One region of the Micromonospora sp. NPDC005979 genome, then DNA from elsewhere that is predicted to be linked to it. Evidence: riboswitches for the same ligand, from Rfam matches in the RefSeq annotation. Region 1 holds a riboswitch; each other region holds the start of a gene.
What was found. A riboswitch is a leader RNA that binds a small molecule or an ion and turns the genes downstream of it on or off. The one in region 1 is predicted to bind cyclic di-AMP.
Positions count from the first base shown of each region.

Region 1 (3,159 bases):
AAGACCAGGTCACCGGGGCGCAGGTCGCCCTTGCTGACGTTCTTGGTCACCCGGCTCTGCGCGGCGGCGTTGTGCGGCAGCGACACACCGGCCTTCGCCCATGCCGCCAGCATCAGCCCGGAGCAGTCGTACGAGTTCGGTCCCTCGGTGCCCCACACGTACGGCTTGCCGATCTGGGCGCAGGCGAACTTGACCGCGATACCGGCACCGCCACCCGGGTAGCTGGCCGGGCAGGGCGCGGGACGCAGCGGACCGCCGCCGCCGCTGCCGTACACCTTGAGGCGCAGCTTCTGCAGCCGGTCGATCTCCTCGTTGATCTGCTTCTTCTTCGCAGCCAACTGGGCCTCGGTGCGGGTCAGCTGGACCACCATCTCGTCCAGCGGCGCCTTCTGCCGGGCCAGCTCGTTGCGCAGGTCGGCGACCTGGCGGACGTCCTCCTGCTGGTTGTGGGCGAAGCGGTCGAGCATTTCGAGCTGACCGACCATCTCGCTGGGCGACCGGCTGCCGAGCATCGTGTTGACGGTCGACAGGTTCTCACCCATGTACGCGCGGACGGCCAGCGCGCTGACCTTGTCCATCGCGGCGTCGACCTGGCGCTCCAGCGGCGCGATGCGGGCGGCGAGCGCGTCGGCCTGCTTGCGCTTGAGGGTCAGGTCGGCACGGGTGGCGTTGTGCCGCTCGATGATCGGTTCGAGCTTGTTCCAGTCGTCGTCGATCTGGCGTTCGATCTCGGCGACGGACGGATCGGCGTGGGCCACCGTGGCGCTGCCGGTCAGGACGACGGCGACGCCGACCAGGGCGGCGAGAGCGGTGGTGAAGCGGGACCAGCGTGGACGCGGCACGGTCGACGGCGGGTCGGCCGGAGCCGACCGTCCGGACGACGGCCGCGGGGCTTGGAGGGCCACCGGGTTCCGTACTCCTTCTTCCTGACCGCCTACCGGGTTAGCTGACGGGTTCGGGCGGGAAGTGGGCGCCCTACCGCAGGAACTGCGGATTCACCCCGAGGAACCTGGGTCCCCGGCTCGCTCGCGAGCGACTCGGCGGTGTCGGTCCGTTACCGCCCGGGGTGGGCAGACCTGCTACCGGGCCGACGAATGACCAGAGTAGAGACGGCCGTTACCGATCCGCAACCCGTGCGGCCGTGACACTCCGTACTGATTGCCGCGGGCCATCGAACCGATGTGAAGATTTCTTACCGCACGTTTCGAAACATGGAAAGGTATTGACGCGGACTCCCGGGCAGGGCGAAGGTGACCGCAACCGACACCAGTTCACATGTAGGGGGTTCGATGAAACGTCCGACCCTGCTCGCCGTCGCGCTCGTCACCGCCACGGCGGCCGTACCGCTGCCCTCCGGCCCGGCCACCGCGGCCCCTGCCGCCGACCGCCAGCAGCAGTACGCCGCCGCAGCGACCGAGTACGGCGTACCCATCGACGTACTGCTCGGCGTCTCCTACCTGGAGTCCCGCTGGGACAGCAACGCCGGCACGCCGAGCACCAGCGGCGGCTACGGCCCGATGCACCTGACCGATGCCCGGCACGTGGCCGCCCTACCCGGGCGCGGTCACCACGACGCCCCGGGAGAGGATCCGCGCGGCGACGAGTCCCGTCGTGCTCTCGCACCGGCGCCCGCCACCGGGGACGCGCCGCCCAGCGCCGCGCTGCAGACCGTGGACGCCGCCGCCGCGCTCACCGGCGCCACCACCGAGGCGCTGCGTACCGACCCGACGACGAACCTCCGGGGTGGGGCGGCGCTGCTGGCCGCGTACCAACGGGAGGTCGGCGCCCCGGTCGGAGTCGGCACCGACCCGGCCACCTGGTACGGCGCGGTGGCCCGCTATGCCGGCGCGGACAGCGCCGATGCCGCGGCGGCCTTCGCCGACGAGGTCTTCACCACGATCGGCGCCGGCGAGACGCGGGTGACCGACGACGGCCAGCGGGTCACGCTGCCGGCCCGGGCGGTACGCCCTGAGCGGACCTGGCTGGACCGACTGGGACTGCGCCGGCTCGCCCGCCCGGACGGGTTGGAGTGCCCGAGCACCGTGTCCTGTGAGTGGATCCCGGCACCCTACGCGGCGTTCGGCGACGGCGACTACGGCAACCACGACCTGTCCGACCGGCCCGCCCGGCAGAAGATCGAGTACATCGTCATCCACGACACCGAGGCGAGTTGGGCGACCACCCTGCAGCTCGTCCAGGACCCGACCTACGTGAGCTGGCACTACTCGCTGCGCTCGGTGGACGGCCACATCGCCCAGCACGTCAAGACCAAGGATGTCGCCTGGCACGCCGGCAACTGGTACGTCAACGCCAAGTCGATCGGGTTGGAACACGAGGGCTTCGCCGCGCAGGGCACCTGGTACACGGAGGCGATGTACCGGACCTCGGCGAAGCTCGTGCGGCACCTCGCGCTGCGGCTGGGCATCCCGCTGGACCGCCAGCACATCATCGGGCACGACAACGTGCCCGGCACGACCGCGTCGACGGTCCGCGGGATGCACTGGGACCCGGGACCCTACTGGGACTGGACGCACTACCTCGACCTGCTGCACGCGCCACGGCTGGACACCGGCACCCCGGCCACCGGACTGGTCCGGATCGACCCCGACTACGCGACCAACCAGCCGGCGTTCACCGGATGCGTCACCCCCGGGACGCCGTGCGCGCCCCGCGGTTCCTCGTCGGTGGTGCTACGCACCGCACCGGCTCCGGACGCGCCGCTGGTCAACGACATCGCGCTGCGCCCCGACGGCACCCCGAACACGATGGACGTGTCGGACCACGGGGCCCGCGCGTCCGCCGGCCAGACGTACGCGCTGGCCGGTCGACAGGGCGACTGGACGGCCATCTGGTACCTCGGGCAGCGGGCGTGGTTCCACAACCCGGCGTCCGCGCCGACGGCCACCTGGACGGTCGGCATGGTGGTCACCCCGAAGCCCGGCCGGGCCACGATCCCCGTCTACGGGCGGGCGTACCCGGAGCAGGCGGCCTACCCGGCCGGCGTGCCCTACCAGGCGATCTCACCGTTGCAATACACCCTCGCCGCCGGACAGCGGTACGCCGTCGGCGCGGTGCTGCCCGGCGAGTACTACCGGGCCAGCACGTTCGACGGCTCCTCGCCCGGCGACTGGACGGTGATCCGGGGCAACAACCGGTACG
Region 1 covers NZ_JBEXUR010000002.1:293,264-296,422, forward strand. Annotated here, with positions in the region: gene ABZ272_RS04595 (NlpC/P60 family protein) at 1-905, opposite strand, end outside; cyclic di-AMP (ydaO/yuaA leader) riboswitch at 918-1,053, opposite strand; gene ABZ272_RS04600 (peptidoglycan recognition family protein) at 1,290-3,159, shown strand, end outside.

Region 2 (3,159 bases), on a different contig from region 1:
GGCTCAGGCATGACTCCACCATCCCGCCGCGCCCGGGGCGGTGTCAGCGGTTCGACTCCCCCGACACGTCCACACAACCTGCGACCTCCAGGCACGCTGGTTAGCATCGTCCGGCGATGACCCATCGGATCCCGCCACCGAGACGGGCGACGGCGCCGCCACGGCGCGGCCCCGTACGGCGCCGACCGGGCCACTTCATCACTCTCTGTGATTGTCGGGTCGTCAGGCGGCGAACCGACGCGCTCGTGCCCGCGTTCGTCCGGCGGAACTGAACCGCACGGGCCGCCGGCACGTACCCCGCACCGGATCGTTGGGAGTCTCGCATTGGGTTCCGACCACAGCCATTCCGCTCGTCCCGCCCCGCCCCGGGTACGACGGATCCTCGTCGCGACGGTGGTGCCGCTCTTCGTGGCCACCGTCGTCGCCGCCGTGGTGCTGTGGCCCCGGGACGGCGCACCGAAGAGCGGCGGTGGCGCGGACCTGCCGCGCCACCACGGCACGGTGACCCGGGTGGTGACCGAACCGTGCCCGCCCTCGACGAGCCCGGAGGGCACGCCGAGCAGCGGGCCGTGCGGCACGGTGGACGTACTCCTCGAAGACGGGCCGCGCGCCGACCGGCAGGTGAGCACGCCCGTCCCCGCCGGGCCCGGAGCGCCTCGGGTCGAGGTGGGCGACGACGTCGTCCTGGTCGAGCTGACCGATCCGACCGATCCCACCATCAGCACCTGGAACATCGCCGAGCACCAGCGCGGGGCGCCACTGGTGTGGCTCGTGGTGGTCTTCGCCGCCGCCATCGTCGCGTTCGGCCGGTGGCGGGGTCTGGCCGCGCTCGCCGGCCTGGCCGCCAGCTTCGCCATCCTGCTCACCTTCGTGTTGCCGGCCATCGGCGCGGGCCGGTCACCGCTGCTGGTGGCGGTGGTCGGCGCGGCCCTGATCATGTTCGTGGTGCTCTACCTGACACACGGAGTGACCGCGCAGACCTCCGTCGCGGTCCTCGGCACCCTGGGCAGTCTGGTGCTCACCGGCGTCCTCGCGACCATCGCCACCGCCGCCACCCGGCTCACCGGCTTCGGCAGCGAGGACGCCACCACGCTCTCGATGTTCCAGGCGGATGTGGACCTGCGCGGCCTGCTGCTCGCCGGGATCATCATCGGCTCACTCGGGGTACTCGACGACGTGACCGTCACCCAGGCCGCCACCGTCACCGAGCTGGCCAACGCCAACCCCGGGCTGGGTCGGCGACAGCTCTACCGGGCCGCCACCCGGGTCGGCCGGGCGCACATCGCCTCCACGGTCAACACCATCGTGCTGGCGTACGCGGGCGCGTCACTGCCGCTGCTGCTCCTGCTCACCGCCGACTCGCGTCCCGTCGGGCAGATCCTGACCAGCGAGTTCCTCGCCCAGGAGATCGTCCGCAGCGCGGTCGCCACGCTCGGCCTGATCGCCGCCGTACCCCTCACCACCGGGCTGGCGGCGGTGGTGACCGCGGCCGGATCGACGGCCCCGGCCGACGCGGACGCCCCGCCACCGCGCCCCCGCGCGGACCGTACGGAGGCGCTTGCCGCCCTCAGTTCCCCGCCTGCGGGTCGGGCCGACGGGCCCGATCCGCAGCGGAGCACACCCCCATCCACCGCCACCACCGGGTGGCCAGAGCCGAACAGGAGCACGGATACGGCATGGTGACACTCCTCAGCGTGACCGGATCGGGCACCCGCCCTGAGAACCGCGTCACTGGTCACTCAACGCCATGGCGAAATGACGCTTTTAGTCGGCATCAGGACGTAGCTCAGGCGGTGGACTCTCGGGTAACCTCGCTGCCGGTCACCGACGAAGGCGCGCAGCGGCGCCTGCGGTGCCACCGCCCAATCGCCAACCGGCGAGCCGGGGACCCAGGTACCTGGGGTGAATCCGCGACAGCGGTAGGGGCCACTTCCGCCCCGAACCCGTCAGCTAACCCGGTCGGCGGTCGACGGAAGGGAAGATTGTGACGGCACCCCTACGCCGCTGGTTGACACCTGTGGTGGCCGTGTTCGCTGCGCTGACCGTGCTCGCCGGACCCCTCCCGGCCCACGCCGCCCCGACGACCCCCACCCCGTCCGGGCACGAGGAGGACGGCGACGAGCCCAAGCTGCTCACCGACGTCATCGAGCAGACCAACCGGGACTACGTGGCGGCCAAGTCCAAACTGGACAAGTCCAAGAAGCGGCAGCTCGAACTGGCGGCCGAGGTCGACCGGGCGAAGGCCGACCTCGCCGCGCTGGCCCCGCAGGTCGCGCAGATCGCCGCTCAGTCGTACCGGACCGGACGGGTCGGCGCGATCGCGATGCTGCTGGAGGCCGACGCCCCGGACTCGTTCGTCCAGCGGGCCGCGGCGCTCGACGAGATGAACATGGTCAACGAGAAGAAGCTCGCCGAGGTCAACGCCGTGAAGTCCCGCGCCGAGCAGGCCAAGCTGGCCCTCGACGCCGAGGTCCGGGAGCAGCAGAAGCAGACCGCGCTGATGGCGAAGGACAAGCGCGACGCGGACAAGGCGCTCGCGCTGGTCGGCGGCAAGGGCTTCACCGGCGGCCTGGTGGACGCCACCTCCCCGGTCGCCCGGATCGGCCCGGGTCGCACCGCCGACGGCGACTGGAAGGCGCAGTCGTGCAGCGAGGACGACCCCACCACCTCCGGCTGCGTCACGCCGCGCACGCTGCACGCGTACAAGGAGGTCAAGCGGGCCGGATTCAACCGGTTCGTGGGCTGCCACCGCAACGGCGGACCGTACGAGCACCCGAAGGGCCGCGCCTGTGACTGGTCGTTGCAGAAGAGCGGCTTCAGCCCGTGGCACAACGACGACACCCGGATGTACGGCAACAACGTGGCCGCGTTCCTCATCCGCAACGCCGACCGGCTCGGCATCTACTACGTGATCTGGAACCGGCAGATCTGGTTCCCGGCGACCGGCTGGAAGTCGTACAGCGGGCCGTCGAACCACACCGACCACGTACACATGTCGTTGCTCTGATTCGACGTTCAGCAGTTCGAGGGCCGTCCCGCGTCGAGCGGGGCGGCCCTCGTCGCGGGTCAGGCGGCGGTGGTGGCCGCCGAGTCGTCCGAGGCGTCGCCGGCCGGTACGGACGTCACGGGTCGTACTGCCCCGGCGGCGAGCCGGTACGA
Region 2 covers NZ_JBEXUR010000003.1:406,231-409,389, forward strand. Annotated here, with positions in the region: gene ABZ272_RS08035 (heavy metal translocating P-type ATPase) at 1-11, opposite strand, end outside; gene ABZ272_RS08040 (YibE/F family protein) at 325-1,683, shown strand; cyclic di-AMP (ydaO/yuaA leader) riboswitch at 1,850-1,981, shown strand; gene ABZ272_RS08045 (hypothetical protein) at 1,985-3,007, shown strand; gene ABZ272_RS08050 (carbonic anhydrase) at 3,067-3,159, opposite strand, start outside.
Region 2: linked by a shared signal. The riboswitch ahead of ABZ272_RS08045 (hypothetical protein) and the one ahead of ABZ272_RS04595 (NlpC/P60 family protein) in region 1 are both predicted to bind cyclic di-AMP.

Region 3 (3,159 bases), on a different contig from region 1:
GTGACCAGCCTGGAGGCCAAGGGCATGGAGTACGACGGAGTCGTGCTGGTCGCCCCCAGCGAGATCCGGGCCGATCCGGGCTCCGGCGTACGCACGCTCTACGTGGCGCTCTCCCGCGCCACCCAGCGGCTCACCACCGTCGACCCGACCGGCTGACCGTCGCGTTGGCATCGCCCGTGGGCGGCCCGCGCCCTACACTTGCACACATAGCGATGTGAGCATACATTTGACCGGGTCCCGGGCGGCGTCGGAGGGTGGGTTCCGTGGGAGCAGGACATGACCACCACCACGGGTCGGTCGCCAACGCCGCCCACCAGCATCGGGGACGGCTCTGGGCGGCCTTCGGACTGCTCGCTGCCCTGATGGTGGTCGAGGCGGTGACCGCCTTCCACACCGGCTCACTGGCCCTGCTCTCCGACGCCGGGCACATGTTCACCGACGTGCTCGGCATCGGGATGGCGCTCGCCGCGATCACCGCCACGCGGCGGGCCACCGGCGACCCGCAACGCACCTTCGGGCTCTACCGCCTCGAAGTGCTCGCCGCGCTGGCCAACGCCGTCCTGCTCTCCGGCGTGGCGATCTACGTGGTGATCGAGGCGATCGGCCGGTTCGGCGACCCACACCAGGTGCTCAGCGGTCCGATGCTCACGGTGGCCATCCTCGGCCTGCTCGCGAACGTGGTCGCCTTCGGGCTGCTGCGCGCCGGCGCCCGGGAGAGCATCAACCTCCGGGGTGCCTACCTGGAGGTGCTGGGCGACCTGCTCGGCTCGCTCGGCGTGATCGGCGCCGCGCTGCTGATCGCCGTCACCGACTGGTGGTGGGCCGATCCGCTGGTCGCGGTCGGGATCGGCGTGTTCATCCTGCCGCGCACCTGGCGGCTGGGGCGGGCCGCCGTCCGCATCCTCGTGCAGGCCGCCCCGGAACACCTCCAGGTCACCGCCGTGCACGACCGACTGGCCGCGGTGCCCGGCGTGGTCGAGGTGCACGACCTGCACGTCTGGACGCTCACCTCGGGCATGGAGGTGGCCTCCGCGCACCTGACCATGGCGCCCGGCGCGGAGGTCGGCGCGGTGCTCACCGCGGCGCGTACCGCCCTGCGGGACGACTTCCGCATCGAGCACGCCACGCTGCAGACCGAACCCGGCGCCGCCCCGGGCGCCTGCGGTTCCGTCGAGTGGTGACCGTCATCCATCGTGACCGCGTAAGCACCTTCCGTCACAACGGCTGCACAGACCCCACCAGCACCGGTAGGCTCTGTCCCGGCCACCACCCGGCGGCGCCTCCCGGCGCCGGTGGCGGCCGTCGCCTAATCGCCCGACAGGGCGAACCGGGGAACCATGTTCCTGGGGTGCATCCGCGTCAGCGGTAGGGATCTTCCGTCCCGAACCCGTCAGCTAACCCGGTCGGCGGCTGACGGAAGGACATGCGTAGTGGCACCAGCACGCCCACCCGCCGCCCGACTTGCGGCACTGATCGTCATGATGGTCACCCTCGGCGTCGCGCTTCCGGTCGGCGCCGCCACCGCCGCTGCCCCCGGCGGCCTGCGGGCCGCCGCCGCTCCCGACGGCGACGAGGAGGGCGGCACCCCGGCGCTACGGGCCCAGCTCGAGGCGGCCAGCAAGGGCTACCTGGACGCGAAGCGCGCGCTGGACACCTCGGTCCAGCGGCAGCAGCAGCTCGCGGTCAAGCTCAAGACCACCGAGGCCGAGATGACCGTACGCAACGGCAAGGTCGGCGAGATCGCCGGCGTCGCGTACCGCACCGGCCGACTCAGCACCGTCTCGGCCCTGCTCAACAGCAACACCCCCGAGGGGTTCATGGACCGGGCGGCCACCCTCGACGTGGTGGCCGCCAACGAGGACCGGGTGCTGCGCGACCTGCACGCCACCCGGGACGAGGCGAACCGCACCCGCGTCGCCCTCGACGGCGAGATCCGGGAGCAGCGTAAGCAGGTCGAGGTGATGGCCAAGCGCAAGGAGCAGGCCGAGCGGGCCCTGACCGTCGCCAACGACAAGGCACGCGCCACCGCCGCCGCCGACACCGGCTCCAACCGTGGCACCTCCACCGCCAACGCTCAACCCGCCCCCCGCAACTCCGACGGCTCCTGGCCGTCCGAGTCGTGCAGCATCAACGACCCCACCCCGGCCAGCGGCTGCATCACCCCCCGCACCCTGCACGCGCTCAACCAGGCCAAGGCCGCCGGCTTCACCCGGTACGTCTCCTGTCACCGCAACGGCGGCTCGGGCGAGCACCCCAAGGGCCGGGCCTGCGACTTCGCCGCGCAGAAGGGTGGCTTCGGCGGGATCGCCAGCGGCGGCGACAAGACGTACGGCAACAACCTGGCCGCGTACTTCATCCGCAACGCCGACCGGCTCGCGGTGCTCTACGTGATCTGGTTCAAGCAGATCTGGCTACCCAGCAGCGGCTGGAAGTCGTACAGCGGGGGGAACGGCGACCCCTCCAGCGACCACACCAACCACGTGCATCTGTCGGTGTACTGACCGCCGAGGCCGTCCGGGGTACGTCAGCGGGCGTACCCCGGACGTCGTCGCTGGTCGGACGACCACGCGGGGTCGGGCCGGGAGCATTCGGGTATGCCGCGAATCGCGCCCCGCACCCGCAAGGCCCTGCTCACCCTGCACCTGGTCACCTCCCTCGGCTGGCTCGGGGCCGACCTGGTGCTGCTCACCCTCGGCATCGCGGCACAGCGCGGCGCCGACCCGGCGGCGGTCTACCCGGTCGCCGGGCTCGTCGGCACCGTGCTCTTCGCGCCGCTGAGCGTGCTCGTGTGGCTCGTCGGTGTCGCCAGCGCGCTGCTCACCCCCTGGGGCCTGCTGCGCTACCGGTGGGTGGTGATCAAGCTCGTGATCACCACCGTGATGGTCGGGCTGGTGCTGTTCCTGCTCACCCCGAACCTGCGGCACGCCGGCGCGCTGGGCGCCGCGCTACCGGCGCGGGACCGCGCCGACCTGGTGATCGCGCCCGCGGTGTCGACCAGTCTCATGATCATCGCGACGGTGCTGTCGACGTACAAGCCCTGGGGACGCCGACCCGCGCGACCCCGCCGCCCCGAGGCGACACAAGCCGCGACGCATGCCCCTCACGCCGGCAGCACCGGCAGCACCGGCAACACCGGCAACACGGTGACGCGGTGACGCG
Region 3 covers NZ_JBEXUR010000011.1:131,770-134,928, reverse strand. Annotated here, with positions in the region: gene ABZ272_RS19715 (AAA family ATPase) at 1-156, shown strand, start outside; gene ABZ272_RS19710 (cation diffusion facilitator family transporter) at 264-1,181, shown strand; cyclic di-AMP (ydaO/yuaA leader) riboswitch at 1,294-1,425, shown strand; gene ABZ272_RS19705 (hypothetical protein) at 1,479-2,501, shown strand; gene ABZ272_RS19700 (hypothetical protein) at 2,595-3,155, shown strand.
Region 3: linked by a shared signal. The riboswitch ahead of ABZ272_RS19705 (hypothetical protein) and the one ahead of ABZ272_RS04595 (NlpC/P60 family protein) in region 1 are both predicted to bind cyclic di-AMP.

Region 4 (3,159 bases), on a different contig from region 1:
AACCCTCGAAGGAGTACGACGACAGCGGCGCCGACCAACCGTGACCGGCGAGATCGGGCGCCAGCCACCGGCCGGGCCAGTGGTGCTCCAGAAGTGGTGCCCAGGGCAGCCACACGTCACCCGTCGCCCCCATGCCGTGCAGCAGCAACAGGATCGGCTCACGGTCGGCTTGACCACCCGATTCATCCACCACGGCCGCAGTCTCCCACGGTTCGCGGCCCGGTACGAGAGCCGTTCACCCGCGTCGCGCCCCGACCCGGGAACGCCGCGGGCGCCGGCCCCTCGTGGGAGACGGCGCCCGCGGCGTCGTGGGGTGTCGCGCGTTGGTCAGGCGGAGTAACCCCGGGTGGCGATCCAGTTCGCCAGGTCGATCGTGGTGATCCAGTAGGCGGGGTCGGCGGCGTTCGCCGAGTCGGCGATCCGCACGGTACGGCCGTTGTCCTTGTAGCCGACGACGGCGATGTAGTGCCCACCGCCGTACGAGTGGTAGCCGCCCTCGGTGTCGATGGCGTCGCCGACGACGTTGGCCACCACGCCCCGGCCGTCGGTGATGGCCTTGACCACGTCGGCCTGAAGACGGTCCATCTGGGCCGGGCTGGGCGTGCCCGCGAACATGCGGGTGCGGTACGGGGAGCCCTTCACCTCGGCGTTGAGCACCCGGGTGGTGTCCTCGGCCGAGTTGGTGCCCATCTCGGTGGTGCCCAGCTCGGGGCCGAGCTCCTCCTGGGTGCGATCGATGCCGCTGGCGCTGAGCGCGTTGCGGGTGGCCGCCGGGCCGCAGTTGTAGTAGGTGTTCTGCGCCTCGTAGTCGTAGTCGAGCACCTTCGTCGCGGGCGGCTTCGGCGGCGTCGGCTTCCGGGTGACGTCCGGGTTGCTCGTGGCCTTCGCGGCGGGGGACGCGGCGCTGGTGGCCGGAGCGGCGGTGCTCGGGGCGGCGGTGCTCGGTGCGACGCTCGCCGACGGGGCCGCGGACCGGAGTTCGCCACGGGAGGCGACGGTGTCACTGCGCATCTCGGCGACCGTGGTCGGGGTGCGCGAGCCGGCCGGGGCGTCGTCGGCGCCGGCGACCAGGGCGCCGGCGGTGGTGGCGATCGCGAGGGCCGCGGCGGAGGCGGCGACGATCTGGTACGGGCGCTCGGTCGCGAGGCGACGGAGCTGGCGCTTCAGGGTGTGCTTCACGAGGTCCTCCACGGTTCACAGGGAGAGCGGCACACCGGGGCCCGACCGGCATCCGGGCAGGCGTCAGCGCGCGGGCGGTGACCCGCGGGTGATGAGCCGCTCAGGGGAACGCCCGGCGCGGCCGGGCGGGAAGTGCGGTGACCCGGGGGGTCAGCTCACCGTCACGAGGCGGATGAGCGGGGACACCGCGTCGCCGTGGAGGCGGAGGAACAACAAGGGGGTCGAGGGGTGCTGCACGAGGATGGAACTCCTTCCGTCACCGCCTACCGGGTTAGCTGACGGATTCGGGCGGGAAGATCGCCCTACCGCGGGCCGTGGCTCGCGGATTCACCCCGGACTTACTGTGGGTCCCCGGTTCGTTGATCACGATTGAGCGGGTCGGCGCGGCGTCGCCTCCTGCGATCGGTAACCGCACCGGACGGGACGACAGTACTGGCCGGTGCGCACTCTGCCAAGCCGCGCCCACCTGCGTAAACATCGATTGGCCCAGCAATTTCTGCGCGTTTTGCCGCTGACGTGACTCGATGGGACAACGGGTTCCACCGGCACCCGTGGGCGACAACCGGACAGGTGGCCGGCAACGCCGCCACAATCGCGGGCACAATGGCCGCCGATGATGCCGGCCGCCCGATTTCCACCGCCGGTGACCCGCCTCACATAACAGATCGGGCTCAACCGGCCCGGGCCGGACGCCAGCGTGCCACGAGGGCCGTACCCGACGGCCGCGTCGCGGTGCGCCGGGAGAGCGCCGGGCTCGGCCGGCACCGTGCCGCCGCCACGTACGCCTCCTCGGCGAGGACGCGCGCCGACTCGGCGGCAACCTCGGCGTCCCGCCAGGACGACCGTTCCCGCTCGGCGGCCGTCCGGTGCTCGGCCAGCCTGATGTCACGGATCGCCCGGATGAGCAGCGTCTCCTGCTCGACCGGGTGCCGGCGGGGGTCCCAGCCGCGCCGATGCCCGAACACGTCGCCGAGCTGAGCCATGGTCAACTCCCCCCGCCAGTGCGCCGCCATGGCGGCGCGGTGCAGATAGCGCTCCCGGGCCGCGTACTCGGCGGGGGTGTGCGGGGTACGCGGTGTCGGCAACGCCCCGGCACCGGCGACCCGACGGGCAGCGGTGTCCGCCTCGTCGTACGCCGTCCAGGCCCGCTGCGCCTCGTCCTGAGCGACCAGCCAGTCAGCGCGTCGCCGCCGGGCGGTCCGCGCCGCCCGGGCGGCGGCCACAGCCACCTCCTCGGCGTACCGGCGCAGGTCGGCCATCTCGGCGACGGCCATCTCGCGGGCGGTGGGTGTCGGCGGCGTGGGGTCGGCCGCGGGCGAGTCCCGCTCCGGACGGGCCACCAGGACGGCGAGGACCGTCAGCGCCAGGAGGAACAGGGCCGACCAGATGGCGGCGGCCTGGGGCACCTCGGTCAGGAACTGGTAGAAGACGACGGTTTCCATGATCGACACCTCGGCATGAGCACGTAAGCGATGGGATGCCGCACGGGCGGGTGCGGGCGGTGTGTCGTCAGGTGTGGTGACGGCGCTCGGCCCGGCGGCGCCGCCGGTGACTGACCCGCTAGGCCGGTGGGGCGCGGGGGGCCCGGGTGGCCGAGCCGGCGGCTCGCGGCGGCCGCTCCGATCCCGTGCGCGCCGAGGTCACGCCCGCCAGTGGGCGGGGCAGCGCTTCCGAACCACCGTGCCGGGCGGGCTGCGGGTCGACCGACCGCGCGGAGGCGTCAGCGCCAACCTCTGCGGCTCGCACCCCGCCGACGCGGTCGGTGACGACGCGGTCGGTGACGGCGCGGTCGGTGAGGACCGTGGAGAGGGCTGCGGTCGACGGTCCGAGCGGCTCGGCGAGGGCGAGCGACCCGATGGCGGGCGGCGGGGCCGCAGCGGTCGATGCCGGCAGCAGCGCCGGGGCCGCGCCCAGGGCGAGCGACAGCACAGCGAGGCTGGTCAGCACCCGTGCCGCCCAGCGCGCCACCCACCACAGGGG
Region 4 covers NZ_JBEXUR010000007.1:134,188-137,346, forward strand. Annotated here, with positions in the region: gene ABZ272_RS14050 (alpha/beta hydrolase) at 1-193, opposite strand, end outside; gene ABZ272_RS14055 (C39 family peptidase) at 328-1,179, opposite strand; cyclic di-AMP (ydaO/yuaA leader) riboswitch at 1,425-1,565, opposite strand; gene ABZ272_RS14060 (hypothetical protein) at 1,851-2,621, opposite strand; gene ABZ272_RS14065 (hypothetical protein) at 2,740-3,159, opposite strand, start outside.
Region 4: linked by a shared signal. The riboswitch ahead of ABZ272_RS14055 (C39 family peptidase) and the one ahead of ABZ272_RS04595 (NlpC/P60 family protein) in region 1 are both predicted to bind cyclic di-AMP.